DNA from 4 places in the Methylomonas sp. MED-D genome. Region 4 is predicted to be linked to each of the others. Evidence: riboswitches for the same ligand, from Rfam matches in the RefSeq annotation. Region 4 holds a riboswitch; each other region holds the start of a gene.

Region 1 (5,404 bases), 400 kb from region 4:
ATGATCGCGTTGGTCAGTTTTTTCAGGTTAGCGTCGGAAAAGTGGTCGGTCCAATATTGGAAAGTGTTTTCCGCCCAGTCCTTGTATTTGCCGTTGACTACGTTAGCCAGGGTCGGCGCTACGCCATCGACTTTAACAAAACGGAAGTTGCTGGATACGGCGGTCTTTTTCTCCAGAGACTGGATACCGACCGCCCAGCGCACACCGTAGGTGTTATCGAAACCGTTGGCGGCGTTGCTGCCGTCGTTCAGCTCGTCCAAGCAGTTGCCGACCGAACCCGAGGTGTTGTTCTCGTGGATCATCGGATAGCCGTCGCCTTCGCCGAAACCCAAGGCCAGTGCGTCGGAAGCCGGAGCCGTCGCGGAAGCAGCCGAAGTACAAGGATCATGCAGGAACTTGATATTGGATTGAGCTTGGGTACCGGAACCGTTTTCGCGGCGGCAGGTATGCAACAACGAGGAACCCGGCAAGTAAGCGGCGGCATTGGCTTGGACCCAATCGTACAAACCGGTGGAACCGGTCACTTTCAATTGGTTCCAGTCCGCCCAGCTGCCCGCATGAATCGATGCGATTTGAGCCGAGCTCAGGCTAGGCATGCAGGCCTCGGTTTCGGCACCAACCGCGCAGCCCGCCAAGGAACCGTTGGCGATTTGGGCGGCTTGCAATGCAAAATACAGTTTTTTGGTGACGGGCACGCCGAAGGTCACCGCCGAAGCGCTTTTCACGGTCATTTTAGCGACATCGTCGGATGTTACATCCGAATAACCGACCGGAGCGTTGTTACCGATAAATTGCCCCGGGTCGACGTCGGAAATGCCGAAGTCGGAGATGTGGGTGCTGTATTTGCTGGCGTCGGCCAAGTCGTAAGGGCAGGTGATCAAACCCAGCGTCGAACCGGCGACCGGCAAGGTATTGGAGGTGCAAGCCGAGCTGATTTTCAAATACTCGATCGTGGCGGCGGCGGTGTCGCCGTTGGCTTCGGCGATGATAGGGCTGACGCCGAACGCGGAACCGCCGGCGCTACGTTTGTAGACCAAGATGTAAGGCTTGTTGGTCGGCACATTGCTGTTGGTAGTAGCGCGAGTGCACAAATAAGCGTTTTGGTCGGAACCGGTCAGGCTATCTTTGTATTTCCAGACTTTTTTAGTGGTGTCGCAGACTTTATCGGCGGCCGGTACCGATGAATCGGTGATCAGTTTTTCGATGAAGTTGACCGCCGCGGAGGCGCCGGACAGATACAACACGTTGGTTTGACTGGCATCAATGATGGGCAGGTTGTTGCCGTCGACCGGAATCGGATCGTTGACGGTCGCGGCTTGCACACCTGATGCGGCCAACAGAGCGCTGATCGCGGTGCCTAATACTAAGTTTTTCATGGGTAGTTCCTCGAGTTATCAATCGTGAAAACCGGAGCGGCGCCAACGCCGCTCCGAATACCGCTTATGCGGCGGCGTATTTGCGGCGAGTCGCGCGCAACATGCCCATCAGGCCGGCGCCGAACATCCAAACCGCGGCCGGCAGCGGCACGTTGGCCGGGGCCGGACCGAAGCTCAGCAGATTGCCGGCCAGGGTCCATTTACCGGCGGCCAGGGTATGGGCTTGAGTGCCGTTGTAGTACCAGAAGTCGCCGGAGGTACCGTAGGCGATATTGGCTTGGGCCAAGCTGACCGTACCGAAGATGCTGTTGAAGTCATTGTGTTGTCCGGTATTCGGGGTGTCTGCGTCAGACACCAGTGAACTCAGATTCGCGGCATAGTCGCTGGCGGAAGCACCAGGGGTAGCTTTGACTTGACCGGTAGTGATCTGGTTTGCATGGTTTTTGATCGCAGTACCAGGGACTGTGGATTGTTGCAAGCTGTTGTATTTAGCGATCTCGGTCATGCCGGTGATCAACTGCTTGGAACCGTAACCGACGGCAATCGCGAACTTGGTCTGAGAGGCATCCATGCCGCTGGCGAAGGTATTCCAGTTGTCATTGAGGCTCAAATCGTAGCTCAGCGTATAACTGTCGTTGTTGACGTTGGCGATCAGATCGCTCATCAACAACCCCAAATCCAGCGTGAACGTCAAGGTTTGGCTTTTGTCGTAAACCGACAAATAGGCCTCGGCTGTGGCGGCGCTAGTATTGTTGATCGCCGCATTCGCCGCGCCGGTGGCAGCGAACATCGCCGCCGCCAACAAGGCTTTGTTTAAAGATTTCATAATGGTTTCCTTATGTTTAAGATTTAAAAAATACATAAGGTGACAGCCCAGCCGTCTTGGCTTGTCGGCTTCCTACCGCCCGCCGCCATCCCCGGCGACCGACCCAAGCCAAGACCTGAAACTTTCCGTCCCCGCCTCGCGGCGAGTTTGGCTTTTACACGCTTACCTGCTCACTAAACTTCTAACACCTCGAGTGGTGTCGCTATCCCCGCTACCATGTGTCCGTATTGCAACCTACTCCCTACCTTCTTCCTCTTGCCGCTCCCTTCGCTGGTCTTCCCTGTTCCCTGTAATTCCGCATCAACCAAGATCCCGCGGCTCCCTGCCATCTCAGTTGCGGCGAATTATTCCAAACAAATCAATAAGTTTCCGTTACAGCTCTGTTAAAGAATCGTGAAATGTATTACATGCGTGATACGCCGAAACATCGCCGAATGCCGCAGCACGTTGTTTTTTAAGGGCGAATCGTTGCCGCCACGGACCGCGTACCTAACAGGCTAAATTGGGCGCATCCGACATGGACTGTCGAATTTGGCGCGCGGCATCGGCCGCCCGCTCAACGATTGGAGGACTTAACATTGGCCGGAAACGAATATCGGCGAGAGGGCAACTGTACTAATCGTTAGACGCTGTCGCGGGGACCAAGAACTGATGGACTGACTTTGCCCGGCGTTGCAAACGCGCTAACCGCAGTTATCGGCGATTCGCGGCTAAACACTCGGTCGCCGCTAAAACGCCGCCTACCGGAGTTTCCCAAACGGGAAAACTATAGCTTGCAAAGTCAGGATGCCCGTGGCATTGGGAATGGCGTGTTTTTGCTTCCCCGCCGGCGCGGGGCCTATTAACACGGCTCCTATAATACCGTTCGCCCTGTCGAAGGGCACGCCGGTCCGGGCTTAGACCAGCTCAGCCCGAGAATCACCAGTGATAAATAGGGCCGGATGTAGAGGGCATGCGGCGGCTGACGCCGAATTGCGAGAAATTGACCGAAACCGAGGTTCCAGGGGGATCGATCGTTCGAAAAAGCCGGTGCTGGCGAGAACGCCGAAACCTGCCGGGACTAGCGCCCGACAAACCAGCGCTTTTGAATCGCGAACGCGACGTTCACCAAGCCGACCATGACCGGCACTTCGATCAGCGGCCCAATCACCGCCGCGAAAGCCGCGCCGCTGTCGATGCCGAACACAGCCACCGCCACCGCGATCGCCAATTCGAAGTTGTTGCTGGCGGCGGTAAAGGCCAAGGTCGTGGTTTGGCCGTAGTCGGCGCCGATCAGTTTGCCCATCGCGAAACTGACCAGAAACATCCCAACGAAATAAATCAGCAACGGTAGCGCGATGCGCAACACGTCGAGCGGCAATTGCACGATCAATTCGCCCTTCAACGAGAACATCGTCACGATCGTAAACAGTAACGCGATCAGCGTCAGCGGGCTGATTTTGGGTACGAAGCGCTGCTGGTACCAGTCCTTGCCCTTGGCTCTTACCAACAGCCAACGCGTCGCGAAGCCGCCGATAAACGGAATCCCCAGATAAATAAACACGCTTTGGGCAATATCGGCGATCGTCACCGCCACCAAACTGCCCGGCAAACCGAACAGCGGCGGCAACACGGTGACGAACAACCAGGCATAAACCCCGAAAAACAGCACTTGAAACACACTGTTAAAGGCCACCAGCCCGGCGCAGTAGTCGTTATCGCCGCGCGCCAGGTCATTCCAGACGATCACCATCGCAATGCACCGGGCCAGGCCAATCAGGATCAAGCCGGTCATGTATTCCGGATAGTCGGCTAAAAATCCGACCGCCAAGCCGAACATCAACAGCGGACCGATCAGCCAGTTTTGCACCAGCGACAGCGCCAACACCCGGCCGTTACGAAACACGTCGCCGAGTTCCTCGTAACGCACTTTCGCCAGCGGCGGATACATCATCAGAATCAGACCGATCGCGATCGGGACGTTGGTGGTACCGACCGAAGCCTGGGCGTTCAGGCGATTCACCTGTTCCGGAAACGCAAAGCCGATGCCCACACCCAGCAACATCGCGAGAAATATCCACAAGGTTAGGAAGCGGTCCAAAAACGACAAGCGCGGCTGCGGGCAGATTGGCAAATTCATCGTGGAAAACCTCGAACTGTTCGATCAGATAGGGCTGCAATTCGACGAAGGACCGCAGCAACTCGCGGCGCTATCGGTCGGCAAATCGGCGTCTTTACCGAATATCGGAATGCTTTTCAACGAATGAAAGGCTTCCCAGGGGATGCCTTGCGGATCGACCGTCCAGTATTTGTCCGACTCGGCGTAGCAACAGGCCGCCTGTTTTTGCTCGATGACGGGCATCGCCGCCTGTTGTAGCACCTGCTGAATTTCGGTCAAGGCCTGCTCCGATTCGACTTGAATGCCGAGATGATCCACGCCCGCTGCTCGGCTCCGGTTGGAGATCGCGAAGTTGATGCGCGGATCGTCCAGCATCCATTTGGCGTAATCGTCATGCACCACACTGGGCTCGGCCTGAAACAGCTCACTGTAGAACGCAATGTTCCGTTGTAGATCGTCGACGGCAAGGTGAATATGGAAACGTTTCATAAGGCTGTTTTCTCCGCGAGAGGGGTTAAGGTAACAAGGCGCCGATGCGATCCAGCTCGGCCTTGAAGCGCTCGGGATCGTTTTTCAACTCATCCAACGGCAGCTCCAGAAAGCGCTCGATTCGGTAACGCACGATGCCGTAAGCGGTTTCGAAAGCCGCTTTGATTTGTTCCGGGCTGCCCTCGGCATGCGCCGGATCGTCCACGCCCCAATGGCTACGCAAGGCCGGGCCGAGATAAGCAGGACAAGTTTCGTTGGCGGCATTGGCGCAGACGCTGATCACGATATCCGGGGTAAGCGGCAAATCGTTCCAGGACTTGCTGTAATAGCCGGCCGTGGATATCCCTTTTTCTTCGAGTATCGCCACCGCACCGTCGTTCAACCGGCCGATCGGCCGGCTGCCGGCGCTGATCGCGTGCCAGCCCTCGGGCGCCAAGTGATTGAAGATCGCTTCGCCCATCAGCGAGCGGCAGGAGTTGCCGGTGCATAGAAATAAAACGTTCATACAGATGACCATGTTATGGGTTTGATTCAAGACTCGCCGTCGCCGCACGCCATTTGCTCCGGTCCGAAGCAGGCCGTCGGGCTGCCGGCGCAACATTCCTCGGTCAGATA
Region 2 (5,404 bases), 1.3 Mb from region 4:
GTAATCGACCGCATTCAGCAACGGCTCCAGGTTCAACACCCGGCCGCCTTGGGCTTCCTCGCGCTCGATGAATTGTTCGATATTCGCGACGGTAAAAAACTGTTCCATCATCAAGGCCTTGATCGACGCCTTGAACTCCTGAAAGCGCGCCGGAATGATGCCGGAGCCATACAAAAGCGGCACTTTCTCGAACAACATATGAATCGCCAGCCAGTTGGTAATCGCCCCGGAAAACGCGAAAAAACCGATAGCCTTCAAGGTTTCGGGATAGTAGGGACTGACGTAGCCGGCGGCGATCACCAACAACGAAATAAGGTTGGTTAGAAAGCTCTGGTTCAATAGTCTTTTCATGCCGATTAGCCACAACGAAGTCAGTGATAGCCGGCTATTTTAACCGCAATTGCAGCCAGGAGCGACGAAGAGCGGACCGAATGCCCCACGCCGTGTAGGATTTGAACGCCAAATGGCGTGAAGAGATTAACCGCGAGCGTGGCGTACGTCGATACCGTCCAGCATGAAAATCAAGTACTGGGCAATATTACGGCTATGCTCGCCGCAGCGTTCTAGCGCTTTCATCATTTGCATCACATCCAGCGCGCGGCGCGTCATCCTGACGTCCTTCAGCACCAGGGCCAACTGGTGGCGTATACCTTCCTGCAACTCGATTTCGTAATCCCTGTCGTGACGCAACAAGGCGTAGGCCGGTTCGGTGTCGCTCTGCTCCAACGCCTGAATCAACTTGCTCAACATCAGCCTGATCAAATCGCCGATCTTGATAATGTCGGCCAGTAGCTTGGGATTCGGGTCGCTGGTATCCGGATCGTATAGCACCGTGATCAATCGGGTGAAGTCCGCAAGCTCCTCGCCGATTTTCGCCAGCTCGACAACGATTTTCGAACTGGAAATTGCCGTGCGCAGATCGTTAGCCACCGGGCAGCGTCTGGCGATCAGCGCCAAGACCTCGTTGTCGATTCGAGTTTCGCAATGTTTGACCTTGCTGGCACGCGCCAGTACCTTCTCCGCCAAATCCATATCGCCGGCGTCCAGTGCCCGCATCGCCTGTTCCAACTGCCGCATCAGCAGTTCGGTCATCGTCAGCAACAAGCTGTGTAACTGCTGCAATTCATCGTCGAATGCCCGCACAGTGTGCGCGCCAGTCGCGCTCTCGCTCAAAGTCGTCATCGTTCGCCACTCGTAAAACGGCCCAAAGCCGGAAATGCCTGACTGTAAGCCCAACAAGTTACAGGAATGTGACAGGACCGCTATCCGGAACGACAATCCCCGTAAGCCGAGGCGGACAGCCAAACCAATAACATCGTAAAAGGTTAATGAGGCAGCCGGTTTGTGCCGGCGCGGATGGAACGACGCGACATTGCCCGTGTTTAGCGCGAGCGGTCCTTCCGTCCGCCAGACCGAGCCAATAACTCATCGCGCCGACGATTCGACCAGAGCCCGATCGACAAGACAAACTACGTTACGCTTGCGGTGTTAGAAACTTGGATTTTGGCCAAACGACGGGAGTTATCGGGGTTTGCCGCTGGCGAACCACTATTGCCACGGTTCGTTCGGCCAGAAAGCGCAAACCCAATCCGCGCCTGACGACCGAACCGGGTTTGCTTACGGCCAAGGATTACGCCGCGGCGACCGCGCTGCCTTGCACGGCCTGCAAGAACTCTTGCACATCGGCGTCGATCAATTCAAAGCCCAGACGTTCGCTAAAGCGTATTTCCTTGGGGGTCGGATTCTTGCGCATAAACCAACCTTTCGGCTCGGCGGCGGAATAGACGATGTCGCTCATCACCATGCGCTCGGAGTCGCGGTTCAGCGGCAAGCCGATCAGCAGATATTTCTTGCCTTTGCGGTAATCCTTCAAGAAATCCGGAATCGCGAAGCCGCCCATTAGCTCCGTGATGTAATCGACATAGTCGGCATCGGAAACGACATAGTTAGCTTCGGGGCGTGGCGTGCCCATCGGCTTAAACAGTACCGGCAACTTCTTGTCGACTTGTTCTTGCGGGATTTCGAAATAGCTGGAGCCGTCGTAATGGTAAATTCTAAACCGGAACGCGGTAGCGGTAATCCGAGCGACACCGACGACCAAGGTATGCTCTTCGTCGGAATAGCTATCCTGCAACTGGGTGTCTCGGTTGATATCGATGACGTATTTGGGCCGCCATTCGGCCAGCCAATCGTGCAGCGCCGCCCGAGTGTATTGGGCATCGCCGTAAGTTTTGTCCAGAAACTGGGTCAGAAACGAGCGGCCGCGCTTCAGTTCCTGGTTCATCGCGGCGCGCGGAAATTCGTACATCAATTTCGGCGCCATCGGTTTGCCACCGTTCATCGCCAGAATCAAGCTATCGCTATCGGCCGGCATGGGCTCGCGAGTCAGTTTGTTCTGGGCGTCGAACACCACGCCAGGTCCCAGATAAGGTATGACTTGATTGTCGTACAAGCCGCTCAAGATTTCGGAAAAAACACTGTTCGACATATTGCGCCCCATGTAAAAGAAGGTGAAGGATACCGGGGTAAAGCAAATTTCAATCCAATTTTACCGGCGCCTCGCCAGCCCATGTACGGCAAGGCATCCGGAATTCGGCTGCCGGCAGCCGGCTGGCAACAACCGTATAAAATTCAGTGGTTTTGTCGGCTCTGCTACAAACGCGGTTCTGCTATCAAACCCAAGCTAATTGCTGGAAGTTCGGAACGCAACCCTCGGAAACGCAAAGCCGAGGCGTTGAGGAGAACCGCAGTGGAACACATTCCTGGATAGATAGCTTGAATTGGACCCAGAAACCGAAAGACGCAACGGCGTATCGTGTTAGACACCTTAGCATGGCTTCTAACACCTTTTAATTGCCATGGGTCAACGGCATTTTGAGAGACTGGGATTAGCCTTAGTGCCGATATAAAATCCGAATGCCCATGGACAACAACGCGCCAGTGCCAAACACAAGCAAAAAGGGCTTATCGGCAAACTACTTGAAGAATCGGCTCCAGAAAAACCAGGAAACCGCTAGCAGTCAAGTTAATGAAATCATTGCCATCGCAAGAAAAAACAGCTCGAAAATCTAGCGCCGACTCGTGGTTGACAAAAGCGCGTCGCTGTCCTTAACATCACCCCATTCAGATTAGCTAAACCTATTGGAAAATAGGGGCGGAAAGTCGCGGATCCAGATCGGACAGCCGGACTGCCTGAGGGCAAGTTAACAAGATACCAGTTGCGGGCGCTTTCCGAGTCTAGGAGCCTGTCGGACTTAAAAGCCAATAGTCCCTTCGGTAACTTGGTTAGATAAAATAGGTGGTATAGAAAGAACCAGCAACCGGGAGAGCCCTTGATGAGTCGATTCATTCCTGTCAACCGCCATCAAGTCTATCTATTACCCCCCTCGGTGGACGAATGGTTGCCGGAGGATCACTTGGCGCGTTTTGTCGTCGAAGTCATCGAGCAGTTGGATTTAAGCCGGTTGACGAGCCGCTATCAAGGTCGGGGTTCGGCGGCGCACCATCCGGCGATATTATTGGCACTGCTGGTCTATGGGTACGCCACCGGCGTGTTTTCCAGCCGGAAGATCGAACGGGCCACCTACGATTCGGTGGCGTTTCGTTTCTTGTCTGGTGATACCCATCCCGATCACGATACCCTGGCTCACTTCCGCAAGACGTTCCTGGTCGAGTTGGAAGACCTGTTCGTCCAAGTGCTGAGTCTGGCGCAAGCGATGAAGTTGGTGAAGCTGGGGCAAATCGCGTTGGACGGCACCAAGCTCAAAGCGAATGCCTCCAAGCACAAGGCCTTGTCCCACAGCCATATCGAAAAGCTCGAAGCACAGCTACGAGACGAAGTTCAGGCCTTACTGCAAAAGGCCGACGAAACCGACGCGGTGGACGACCGGGACGGCCTTGATCTGCCGGACGAATTGGCGCGGCGGGAAGACCGGCTGAAAACCTTGCGTGAAGCGAAAGCCAAGATCGCCGAGCGGGCCAAACCGCGCGACGCGCAAGCCGAACAGGCATACGAGGACAAGGTGTCCCGCCGGGAAGCCCAGCGGCAAGCTGGCCAAAAGCCGCGAGGCCCGGAACCCAAGGCGCCGGTAGCCGGCCCCAAGCCCGACGATCAAATCAACCTGACCGACGAGGAATCGCGCATCCTGCCGAGTCACGAAGGCTTTGTGCAAGGCTACAACAGTCAGGCCGCCGTCGATGTCGATACGATGCTGATCGTGGCCACCACGGTCACGCAGCAGACCAACGACAAACAACAAGTTGAGCCGATGCTGGCCGAACTGAAAAAACTGCCCGACGCCTTGGGCCAAGCCGAAGCCCTACTGGCGGACACCGGCTACTTCAGTGCCGCCAACGTCCAGGCTTGCGAACGAAACCGGATCGAACCTTTAATCGCCATGGGCCGTGACAGTCATCATCGGCCGTTGGCGGAACGTTTAGCCCCGGATGCGCCGGAACCGACTGGCGACGATCCGCTGGAAAAGATGGCTTGGTACTTGAAAACCCGCGAAGGCAAAGCCCGTTATGCCAAGCGCAAATGCACGGTGGAACCCGTGTTCGGGATCATCAAACAGGTACTCGGCTTTCGCCAATTCTCCTTACGCGGTCTGGATGCGGTCACCGGTGAGTGGAAACTGGTGGCCATGGCCTTCAACTTGAAACGGATGCATATCTTGGCGAGGGGCGTCTAATGGTCGAAACGATTGGTCAGCAAAAGGCTCGATTGGCGTTATCGGAATCCAACGCCAAAACGCTCGCCTAACCAGTGGCAAATCCTTCCTTCGACCGCCGTCTTCGCTGAGCTGGATGACAACAGATGTGCTGGTAAGTTAAGTCCGACAGGCTCCTAGGCCATATATTGCCTCATCTCATCTATCCCCACTCATTACCCGGTTAACCAACACGACTCGCCGATTTTATCGGTGGCGAGAACGGTTTTTTGCGCGCACTTTTCCTTGAGCCAGCGTCAATCGCCATTTCGTCGCCAAATCGTCGGGTTAATTTCGCGTGAAAATTAAAAATAACAATCTTCTAGGAGAAGCGCCGTGGCGATTAGTATGATTTCGGTTGATGATCTGTTTGTAGACGAAACCAATGGCAATGCGGTATTTACCGTGAGACTCGATGTCGCAAACGCGACAACGGTTACGGTGAATTACTCAACGTCAAACGGTACCGCGACCAGCGGGAGTGATTTTACCGGCGTAAACGGGACACTGAGCTTTTTGGCCGGCGAGTTGACTAAAACGGTTAGCGTGCCGATCATCAACGACACGGCGCTGGAATCGCTGCAAAACTTCTTCCTACGGCTGACCGCGCCCAGCGCCAACGCCACCGTCGCCGACGAATGGGGCATGGCCAGCATCGTCGATAACGACGCCGCCTCCGGCACGCCGGTGGTCGG
Region 3 (5,404 bases), 1.8 Mb from region 4:
TTGGCAGCGGGTCTCGGTCGTCTTGACGATCCGTCTAAATAGGGTTCTAACAATGAAAATAGCGAATAAATACAGTCCAATTCCTTGGGTTGCCGTCGCGGTCGGGTTGTGCGGGGCGCAACCCGTCATGGCGGCCGCCACTCAAAACGCATCGGCGAATTTGAGTTACTCGGTGGCGAGCATCGTGAATCTGACCAATCCGGGAGATTTATCGGGTTTACAAATTGCGGGTTCGTTTCAACAGATCGATACGCCGGTGTATGATGGCGGCGATTACTCATGGTCCGATATCGTTGGAGACGGAAGTGTTAGCGCACAGAATCCAGGCTTGAGTGCTGCCGGTGCATTTTCTTACCGTTTTGCGGTGGACACCAGTTTGAACAGCGGAGCACTCAATTCCCATCATTTGGGCTGGTATGGGCTGGAGTTTACGAATCTCGGCAGCGATGTGTATTCGATCAGCGTGAGACTGGATTACGACTTGCAGGTTGCCGTTACCGGTGAAAACGGTACCGGTTCGGTGAGTGTCGATTATTTTAGTTCGGACGGGCAAACGCTAGCGGGATATGAGAGAGCGGACGCGTGGCTCGGCGCGCCGATCGCGGCGAGTATCGGCCAATCCGACGTCTTCAATTTCGAATTGGCGGCGGGCGAAGCTCAGGGGCTGTTCGCGGATGTTGTGATCGAAAGTCATTTGGAAGCGTCGCCAGTCCCGCTACCGGCGGCGGCATGGTCTTTTCTGGCCGGTTTGATGGGGCTTCTCGGAATAAAAAAACGCCGTTCCGAACATGGGGCGGCGCGGATCAGTCCCGATAACAGGGTTGCGCAATCCTGTCACATTCAATAGCCGAACTCGGTTAAAGGGTGCGGATTGGAATCGCTTACCGCCCGGTCTTGGCAAATTTTCAGGAACCAAGTGAGTCGGCTGTGTCAGCAGGATACGCAAGGAGTGCGTTAAATGCCCTAATAGATGCGGTATTTAACACAGTTTAGATTTGCTCGGGTGTTGTCGGGCCGGAATTCTCTAGCGGTGTTGTTGGCTTGCTATTTGCTTTAGTTTTAGGACTGGGTTGCTTACGTCCTTACTTGCAAGAATCGTTGAAATTTATCAATCCTTCAGTGGAGAACACATGAAAAATAAAATTTTTTACAAATCGAATGCCAAATCGGCATCTAAATTGGGTCTGGGCATTGCGCTGGCGCTGGCTGGCGTGGCTCAGCAAGCTCAAGCGCATGTCGAGTATTACGATCTCAATCAGGGGGCGCAGATTGGCGATCTGACGGCGGCCGGTAAGGTGCTTTCAACCGCGCAATACGGTGGCACGCCGGCGGCGGTATTGGCGTTGGGCGGTGCTGGGCTTACCCCGGCGCAGCGTTCCGCTAATGGTATTGGCTCCGCGCTTAGCGGCCAAAGCGACCGTCCCCTGAACGACCCTTCTCAATGGAATGCGGCTAATCAGGCCTATACCGGGGTTGGCAGCTTTACCAACGTCAATTACTCATCCGCTGCTAGTTCGGCGACGGTAGATGTGGACGATGTGACGTCTTATGGTTGGTACAACGGTACGACGGCGCTGCTCGGCGATAGTCACAAAGTCGACTTTTTTAACTTCCGCCTGGATCAGGAATCGAAGGTGACGATTTCCTGGACTGTCGATGATGGTACCGGTAACTACATCGATTCGGCCTTTACCTTATATAACGGTGTACTGAACTACCAAGCGCACGACGATGCCAATGAGAAGTTGAATCCGAAGACCGGTTTGGCAAATAGCACCAAGGTTCAGGACGCTCTCGACTCGGCGAATGCGCCGGTCGATGCTCAGGGTATCGCTTCTTCATTTCGCGATACCAGTTTCGCGACGATGGGGGCTACCAACTATGTCGGTCAATTCAATGCCTTGGCGAACTGGGGGCAAGCTAATGTCTCGGGCGACTGGGGTAATATCGAGTTTCGACAAGCCGTGAACGACAATAACCCGGCTGGCGGTGCCGGTACTTCCGCCAGCGAGACTATAGAGACTCTGACCTTAATTCTGGGTGCCGGCAATTACACAATTGGGGCTTCCGGCGCGGTGAATCCAGGCGATTTTAGTCTGTCAAATCTGCATGGTCATTTGGAGTTCTCGGCTGTTGCTACCGCAGCCGCCGTGCCGGTGCCGGGTGCTGTTTGGTTGTTCGGCACTGTCTTGGCTGGATTCGTGGGTTTGAATCGCCGCAAAGTATTATTTGCCTAAATTTCCGACTCGGAAAGCTCGATATGTAACCGATGAATAAAAGACACAAGGATGTGTTATCGGTTGTGAACGGCCCGAAAGGGCCGTTTTTTTTGCCTATGAAAGCTGTTCTTGAGCGGGAGCTTGTCGAGGAAGGAAAGTTGTGCGATTTGCCGATATTATTATTGTAAATAACATAGTTTAATTATTTTACCTGTGTCTTCCCCAGGCTCTATGCGGGAAAAATGCATGGCATACGACTTGCATCCGTACAGGCTAGCTTAGCCGACGAAGTATAGAAAAGATTTTTGGATTGGCTATTGTGTTGTCGGACGATTGATGAAAGTTGGTTTTCATCGGCACGGACGTTGGATCTTTTTACTTGGGGGATTTATGTTGAATATGAATAGGTTTAATTGGGCGGCGCTAGCTGTCGTGTCGCTGTGCGGTTTGTCCGGACAGGCGCAGGCGCATGTCGATTACGCGGATTTAAGCGATCCGATTTCGTCGCCGGGTGGCATCAATGGTGGAACGTTTACCAATTTCGGTTGGCATAACGGTACCGAGGCGGTGTTGGGCGATAGTCATTCGTTGGCCGGCGGGACATTTTTTAAATTTCATCTGGACCAATCTTCGTTAGTGACCATCACTTTTAGCGATATCAGTGGAACAGATGCGTTGAATCCGGCATTCAGTTTGTATTCGGGGCTTTTCGCGGCTGAAGCGCACGACGATACGACGGTAGACCCGTTGAACCCTAAAGTATTGGTTTCCACACCAACGCCGCATGTCGTCAAGTTGGCTTCGCCGGTGGATAACGGTGTGTTGTCGCCGTTTCGCGATACCGAGCACGTCGAATATCGCGGCCAGTTCGATGCGCTGGATTCCTGGAGCATGGCCAATAACAGCGGCGAATGGGCGGTGATTCAATATCTGACTCACGTGGGTCCTGCGGGAGGCAATTCGGTGTCGCTGGTGAATTATCTGTTGGGCGCCGGCGATTATACGATCGCGGCCGGCGGCGGAACGGTTTATGACGCTGCAACCGCGCTGGAGGGTTTGGACGGCCAGATTTCCTTAAGCGTGACGGCGGTGCCTTTGCCGGCGGCAGTATGGTTGTTCGCTCCGGTCTTGGCGGGTTTGACGGCAACGGCAAGGAAACGCAATAGCGCCAAAGGTTGACTTTCGTTTTGGGAAATGAGGAGAAAACAGGACGTTTTGCCAGGGATGGTTCGCCACATTCGCCGCGAGGCGAAGCCGGAAAGCCACGGGTCCTCTTAGGGGGAAGGGACGGCCGGGTTGCAATCGATGTAAGGGACGGATTTGGGGTTCACTGCGAATTCAAGGTCTGTCAGAGGGATAATAATTATTACGGTAAAAATAACTATGAAAAAAATGACTTTAAAAGCTTCGGTTTTAACGTTAGTTGGCGGTATGGCATTAATGTCCGGTCAAGCGATGGCGCACGTGGGTTACGGTTCCGCTTTGTACTGGGGCGCGGGCACTTACGATCCGTTGACAGGTAACACCCAAGGCGCGACAAGTACCTATGGCGCTGCGGCAAACTTTACACCCACCGTATCCAGCAACGGCGGTTATCTGGCCGGTTTGAACCCGGATTCCTTGGGTAATACTCACGACATCCGCTTCCGTTATTTCATTCTGGAAAAAGACGCGAATGTTAGCTTCACCATTACCGGTACAACCAATGCCAATGGTGCAAGCACCTTGAACCCAGGCTTCTCGTTGTACAACGGCGTGGTTCCAGCTTCCTCGCACGACGGCGTGGGCGATGTCGCTTCAACCGCGGCTGATCCCGATACCGCCGCCTATTTGGCGGGAGCGCCTGATTTTGCTTCTTGGTCGCCGTTCGCGGGTGTCAATGACATTCGCGGTGGCGCGGCGGCCGGCACAGCCGCTAACCCTACCGGTTTGTGGGGCGTGTTCGATACCAACGGCAGTATTACCACAGGCAACAATGGCACTGCCGGCGCGACCGATACCCATGGACCAAACTATTTGGGTAATTTAGATACTGCTAAGATCGCAACGATTACCTATACCGGCAAATCGGGTGCGGACGCCGTGGCGGGTTCCAGCTTCACCAACTCATCAGGCGGAACTACTGGCGTTTTAGCGGCCGACGGTACGGTGGATAACAGCGTGTCTTGGAATGGCTTTTTGCACGCCGGCGTCTATACCCTGGCAATCGGCGGCGCCAATGTCGCGGAGTACACCCAGTTGTTCAACGACATCGTCAACGGCGGCGCCACCGCCGGTAGCCAGTACGCGGCAGCCTACACAGCCGACCGTTTGGCCCGCGGTTTGACTATCAGCAACTTCAGCGTAACCACCGTTCCCGTTCCTGGTGCGGTTTGGTTGTTCGGTAGCGCATTGATGGGTTTCCTGGGCATGAAACGCCGCGCGCGTAGCACTTAATTCAAGGAAGGTTATCAGATTGATTCGATAACGTATTGGCGGGATGCCAACCATTCGCGAGCGCTCGCCCCAGGAATTGGGGCAAGCGCTCGTTTTTGTTTTGATGCCATCGGGCCGGTTTGTGACGCTTAAGGATGCCGCTTTAAATGACATTCGATGGCCGAGGCGTTTTTCTTTAGTCGCCGGCATACTGTCGATTCGATGCCGGCAACGGACGATTTGGTTTTTCGCGCTTATAATGCCCGGCCCGATTACCGATCGAGTACTTGTTAGGAAGTTCGCGGCGATCAATAGGTTTTTACTTCTTACTCAAAGTTTGGTCAGTCATGTCTGAAAACGGTTTAACAGATTCTAAAGCGCGGAGCGGCGCATTGAGCACCGCCGCGTTGTTTGCCCTGGTGACGCTTAGCGGCGGCGCCGTGATGATCTTAGAACTGCTGGGGACGCGGATTATCGCGCCGTTTTATGGGGTCAGTTTATACGTTTGGACCGCGCTGATTTCGGTAACGATGATTGCGTTGGCGATCGGTTACTACCTGGGCGGTTATTTGTCGGATCGTTATCCGGCCTTGCGGCTGGCGCATATTTTGGCGCTGGCGTCGGTGACAACGGCGCTGATTCCGTTTCTCGGCGGTCCGGTAATGACGTGGACCAATCCACTGGGAATACGCGGCGGCGCGTTTGTCAGTGCGTTGTTATTGTTTACGCTGCCGCTGACTTCGTTGGCGATGGTTGGTCCCTATGTGATC
Region 4 (5,404 bases):
AACAAATAGCCAAATCGAGGCCGGAACCGGTACCACCGAAGTATGCAAACTGAAATTTCCGACGATAGCATCGCGGGTGCCGAACAAATGGTCATAGCCTTCGCCCAAACCCAGTTCGCCACTCAAATCCAGCGAACCGTCGTGAATATCCAGCACGACATTGAACAAATTATAGGATTGGGAGCGAAACGACACATGATTGTACAAGGACCATGCGGAACGGCCGGATGCGCCATCCATATTGGCGGCGTCGTATTCCAGCGCGTAGTCGCCGGATAAAATGCGATTGAATTCTGATCCTGTATCGACCCGGAACCGAAACACGCCGGATAAACCAATCACGCCGGTAACGGTCGAGGCGAAATTGGCCGGATCGAATTCGATCGTGGTCGGTTTTGCGTGGCGCCCGGTCAGATTGGCGACATGCGTGCCGTTCACTGAAAACGTCAGGTTCTTAGCCGGAATTTCGGCGACGCCCGGCACGATATGATCTTCGAGAATTTGCGTGGCGGTGCGGCTATTCGCGGCCGGGGCGTCGAAAAATTCCTCCAAGTACATCGAAGGCGCGGCGGTCGCGTCAATCGCGATTGCGTCGGCGAGCGCGTCTCGATCGAGATTCACCACCATGGTACCGCCGGAAACCGTGGCGGCGGAAACAGGCGGCGATAACGCGGCCAGCAGTGCCGCGGCAACGAGCGCGCGCGACCCTATCATTTGAATATGCATAAATTTGCCAGAGGAAGTCATTTCCGTTGAGAGCCGATGCGCAAAATACCCGAACGACTTAGTCGTCCGGATATTGCGCCCGGTCAGGGTTGCCGGTTACGCGGCGAGCGGTGCCGACTTGCGACGCCGCGACGCCAGCACGCCGAACAGACCGCTACCGAACAACCACGCGGCGGCCGGCAATGGAACGGCGGCGGGAACCGGCGAAATCAGACTGAAGGTGCCGGCCATGCCGGCGGAATTGGAACCGTCGCCACCGAATAAAAAGGCCGATGTGTTGGGCGACCACCAGAGCTCGCCGGTAAAGGCCAGGCTATCGCCGTCGGTGGTAATACTGATATTACGGGTGTCGAAGGTATTGGAAGCAAAACTGACGTTGTTGGTTAAGGTCCAACCGGTGTTGGTGCCGTTGTTTCGCGCGGCGATATAAGAGAATTTGTAGTCGCCGGACAGCAGCGTGCCGGTAAAGCTACCGCGCGTCATATACACGCCATCCAAACCGACCTGACCGCTCGCGGTCAAGCTGGAGGCGTTCAGCAGATGGTCTTGATCGGACGCCCAAGTCAACGTCGTCGCTTGATTACTGCGCCCGCTGCCGCCGATATAACCGGTCGGTATCCCGGTGCCCGCCAAACTGCTTGGATTCACGTCGTAACTTAATATGTTCGGCGCCGGATAGGTATTCGTCGGAGTCGCGACCATATCGTTCGCGGTCAAGGTGTCGGCCACCGCCTTATCGAAAAAATTGGCGACGTAGTAAGAGGTAATCGAACCTTCTCCCAAGTTCAAGCCGGCCAATAAGTCGTTTGGGTCGTTGAATGCGATATTGAACACACCGCCGTTCAAGGTACCGGCGTTGGCTAGATTGGTCGCCGCAAGCGCCGCCGCGGCAAACCAGGTTTTTCCTAACGTCATTTTTTTTGATCCATGAAATTGCATATTTAATTCCTATAGGCTTGAAAGATAGATTTTCGGTAGCCGATTCGAACGCTTCGAACCGACGCTTACTCTCGTTCGAGAGGCAACCCGGCTGTCTTGAACCAAGACCCAAGGCTTTCCGGCTCCGTCTTGCGGCGGATGTGGCAAATTTACCGTCGATACCGCACCTTAAACTCGGCTCGACTCTCGCGGCCTCTCCTGATCCGCTCTTGCCGGCACACTGTCCAGATGCTGATTCCGAAAGTAATTTCCGGTGCGGCGAACAGACTCAAGCAGTTAGTGTGCCAGCCATACCTCGCTAAAACCGGGAAACGGTGACCGGCTGTCGGTGGCGCTATTGGAGTCCAGAACCGAGTCATCACTGCTAAAACCGGGGTACACAGAGAATCTGAACATCGTCGACTGCGGTCGACGGGGCGCATGAAAAGCAAACGGACAAACCCATTCGCCTATTTTTTACTGAGTGATTTCACTCAATTAATCTCAACTATAGATAAGCTAAGTTATTGAAACAAAATTAAAATTAATATTCCTACCGCAAATGCCCAATGCACTTCGCGGCGTATAACATAATTTATTAAATTTAAGATTAATTGATGCCTAAAACCGGACTGACGCCGGAAAACATCGTTTCAGCGGGACCGGCGAAACGAGGGTGCCGCAAAGAGTGGGAAAGTTATTTGCCGTAAATCAAGGCTTGCGGCTGGCGTTCCAGCCCCTCGGCCAAGTCTTTGAGCGAACGCGAGGCGTTGCGCACTTCCAGCAAGGCCTGGTTCAGCGGCGCGTCGGCGTCGGCCAGCGTCTCGACCGCATTCAGCGCGTGCCGCGATTCCTGCAGAACCTGGGTCGCGGCGGCCAGGCTTTGTTCGGCGGCGCGCAACACCGGCAGCAATTCCCGGTTGAAATCCCGCAGCGTGGCGCGGGTGTCCGTCAAAGCGCCGTTGGCGTTGCTCAGCAAGGGTTCGGTTTGCCGGTTCAGCGTCGCCATCAACTTTTGGGTTTCCTGTAAGGACTTCGCCAAGGCGGTCATCGATTGCCTGGTGTTATCCGACTGCAACAGATTGCGGATTTCGGTCAAGGTATCGGACAGATTTTTCAGGGTTTCCTCGACCGGCAATTGCTTGGCCCGGTTGATGATTTCGTCGGCGGTGTTGCGGATTTCGTCGACCGTAGTCGGCACGCTGGGCAGTTCCGGCAAATTTTTATAATCCAGTTTGACCAGATTGATCGGCTTGTCGCTGTAGAAATTCAAATCGACATACAGCAAGCCGGTCAGCAAGCTCTGGGTTTCCAATCGCGCCTTCAAGCCGGCTTCTATCATCCGTTGCGCCGCTTCCTGTTGCTGTTTCTTGGTGTGGCCGTGACTCTCTTCGCCCGAGGTGTTGCGCAGCAAGGCCGGATCGATTTCGATGACCACCGGTTTGTAGATTCGGTCGGTGTCGGTTTCCATCACCAACGAAATCTCGCTAACGTTGCCGATCTGCACGCCCTGCAGCTTAACCGGCGCGCCGACGTTCAAGCCGTTCAAGGCCGAGTCGAAGAAGATCACGAAGCGATTTTTGTCCTTGAAATAATCGCCGCCGCCGAAAATCATCACGCCCATCGTCAACAAAGTCAGCGCACCGGTCAAAAACAAACCGATCGCCAATGGATTGGCTTGCTTGCTCACAGATTACTCCGATTACGGCCACCGGCTTGCCGGGAGACCGAGGCATCACCGCGCGTCAGGAAACGCACGATATTGGGATCTTTGGATTCCGCCAACAATTGCTTGGGCGGACCGCCGGCAATCATCGTATGGGTTTCGGCATCGAGAAACACCGAATTGCTGCCGATCAGGAAAATACTATCCAAGTCGTGGGTCACCACGACAACGGTCGCCGACAAGGCCTGACTCAAACTGAGGATCAGGTCGTCGAGCAATTTGGCGGTAATCGGGTCCAGGCCGGCCGACGGCTCATCGAAAAACAAAATTTCCGGGTCCAGCGCCATGGCTCTAGCCAAACCGGCGCGTTTTTGCATGCCCCCGCTCAACTCGGACGGATAATAATCCTCGAAACCGGCCAAACCCACCAGCGCCAGCTTATACGACACGATGTCGCGGACCTTCCGGGCCGGCAGACGGGTCGCCTCGGTAATCGGCAGCGCCACGTTTTCGGCCAACGTCATCGAACTGAGCAAGGCACCGCTCTGAAACAACACGCCGGTGCGCTGCAGAATGCGCTGGCGACCGGCCGGATCGGCGGCCCACAAGGCTTGATCGCCGTAGAATACGTCGCCGGCGGCCGGCGCCTTCAAGCCTATCATGTGCCGCAATAGCGTGGTCTTGCCGCAGCCGTTGCCGCCCATCACGACAAACACGTCGCCGCGATTGATCGTGAAATTCAGGTTGCGCTGAATCACGAAATCGCCGTAGGTCATCGTCAAATCCTTGATCGTGATGCAGGCATCGGCCATCGCTAAATTCCCAGGCGATTACAGATTATGGTCATCACCGAGTCGGCGACCACGATGAATACGATCGCAGTCACCACCGCGGAAGTCCCGGCATCGCCGACCGCCGACGCGCTTCGGCCGCATTGCATGCCGCGCATGCAGCCGGACAACGCAATCAAAATTCCGAACACCGAACATTTGACGAAACCGATGATAAAGTCCTTCATCTTGACCGCGCTGGCGGTGCGGTCAAGATATTCGGTCAACGACACGTCGAAAAAATTCACGGTGACCAAGCCGCCGCCGACGATACCCATCAAATCGGCATACAAGCAGAGCAAAGGCATGATGATAATCAAGGCCAGCATTCTGGGTAGTACCAGAAAAGCCATCGGGTCCAGATTCATCGTTTTCAATGCGTCGATTTCGCTATTGACGTGCATCGTGCCGATCTGCGCCGCATAGGCGGCGCCGGTGCGGCCGGACATGATAATCGCGGTCATCAACCCGCCCATTTCGCGGGTCATGCCCAGACTGACCAGATTGGCAATGTAGATTTGCGCGCCGAACAGCGACAACTGCACCGCGCCGACGAAGGCCAGAATCAAACCGACCAACAGACTGATCAACGTGACGATGGGCAGGGCCGACGGGCCGCATTCCTGGATATACAACCACAAATCCTGGCGCCGGAAATGCGCCTGACCGCGCACGGCGGCCAAGGTGCTAAGCGTCATGTCGCCGACGAAGATCAGCATCTCCTTGGCATGCCGGACCGCGGCGGCGGTTTCGGCGCTCAGCGCCTCGCTCCAGCGCATTTTCCGGGTAACGCGTTGGGCGTCCAGGCGTTCCGGCACCGCGTAAACCAGCGCCAACAAACCTTGCAACGGTGCCGGCAGCGTAGCTTTATCGACCGCCAACCGTTTTCCGGTCGCGCAGTCGATAATTTTGATCAACTCGGTCACCAGCAGGCTGTCCCAGCGGCCCAGCTCGGCCGTCGCGAAACACAATCGCTGGCCGGCTTCTAACGCCTTGACCCGCGCCAAGATCGGCTCGATGTCGGCCGAATCGGACTGCAACAGCCAATCGCCGACGAAGGCGACTTCCAAGCCCGCCGACGTTACGTTCGCGGCGATCGAGGGCGGCCGTGAACCAGCGGCGTTGACCGGCGGAATAGCGGGTGCGGTTGTCACCGAGACGAGGGATGCCTTAACCGATTAAAACGGGATATCGTCGTCGAAATCGTCGTAAGACGCCGGCGCCGATTGCGGACCGGACGACGAAGACGGCGCGGAAGGACGCT

Evidence for each region. Region 4 has a riboswitch for cyclic di-GMP ahead of ACQE3E_RS08535 (PEP-CTERM sorting domain-containing protein). Riboswitches for the same ligand answer to the same signal wherever they lie in the genome.
Region 1: another riboswitch for cyclic di-GMP. It lies ahead of ACQE3E_RS06860 (VPLPA-CTERM sorting domain-containing protein); the one in region 4 lies ahead of ACQE3E_RS08535 (PEP-CTERM sorting domain-containing protein).
Region 2: another riboswitch for cyclic di-GMP. It lies ahead of ACQE3E_RS02530 (IS1182 family transposase); the one in region 4 lies ahead of ACQE3E_RS08535 (PEP-CTERM sorting domain-containing protein).
Region 3: another riboswitch for cyclic di-GMP. It lies ahead of ACQE3E_RS16445 (hypothetical protein); the one in region 4 lies ahead of ACQE3E_RS08535 (PEP-CTERM sorting domain-containing protein).

What each region holds. Positions count from the first base shown of each region.
Region 1 is NZ_CP189965.1:1,520,910-1,526,313, reverse strand. Features, by position in the region: gene ACQE3E_RS06865 (hypothetical protein) at 1-1,376, opposite strand, end outside; gene ACQE3E_RS06860 (VPLPA-CTERM sorting domain-containing protein) at 1,441-2,202, opposite strand; cyclic di-GMP riboswitch class I at 2,241-2,364, opposite strand; gene arsB (ACR3 family arsenite efflux transporter) at 3,263-4,321, opposite strand; gene ACQE3E_RS06850 (ArsI/CadI family heavy metal resistance metalloenzyme) at 4,346-4,789, opposite strand; gene ACQE3E_RS06845 (arsenate reductase ArsC) at 4,815-5,294, opposite strand; gene ACQE3E_RS06840 (ArsR/SmtB family transcription factor) at 5,321-5,404, opposite strand, start outside.
Region 2 is NZ_CP189965.1:572,732-578,135, reverse strand. Features, by position in the region: gene ACQE3E_RS02545 (DUF445 domain-containing protein) at 1-351, opposite strand, end outside; gene phoU (phosphate signaling complex protein PhoU) at 478-1,182, opposite strand; gene ACQE3E_RS02535 (SIR2 family protein) at 1,631-2,488, opposite strand; cyclic di-GMP riboswitch class I at 3,122-3,196, shown strand; gene ACQE3E_RS02530 (IS1182 family transposase) at 3,336-4,691, shown strand; gene ACQE3E_RS02525 (Calx-beta domain-containing protein) at 5,046-5,404, shown strand, end outside.
Region 3 is NZ_CP189965.1:3,671,476-3,676,879, reverse strand. Features, by position in the region: gene ACQE3E_RS16460 (VPLPA-CTERM sorting domain-containing protein) at 53-847, shown strand; gene ACQE3E_RS16455 (PEP-CTERM sorting domain-containing protein) at 1,131-2,237, shown strand; gene ACQE3E_RS16450 (VPLPA-CTERM sorting domain-containing protein) at 2,619-3,398, shown strand; cyclic di-GMP riboswitch class I at 3,441-3,523, shown strand; gene ACQE3E_RS16445 (hypothetical protein) at 3,603-4,655, shown strand; gene ACQE3E_RS16440 (fused MFS/spermidine synthase) at 5,027-5,404, shown strand, end outside.
Region 4 is NZ_CP189965.1:1,919,490-1,924,893, reverse strand. Features, by position in the region: gene ACQE3E_RS08540 (VPLPA-CTERM sorting domain-containing protein) at 1-714, opposite strand, end outside; gene ACQE3E_RS08535 (PEP-CTERM sorting domain-containing protein) at 823-1,641, opposite strand; cyclic di-GMP riboswitch class I at 1,744-1,820, opposite strand; gene ACQE3E_RS08530 (MlaD family protein) at 2,342-3,334, opposite strand; gene ACQE3E_RS08525 (ABC transporter ATP-binding protein) at 3,331-4,122, opposite strand; gene ACQE3E_RS08520 (MlaE family ABC transporter permease) at 4,125-5,294, opposite strand; gene ssb (single-stranded DNA-binding protein) at 5,319-5,404, opposite strand, start outside.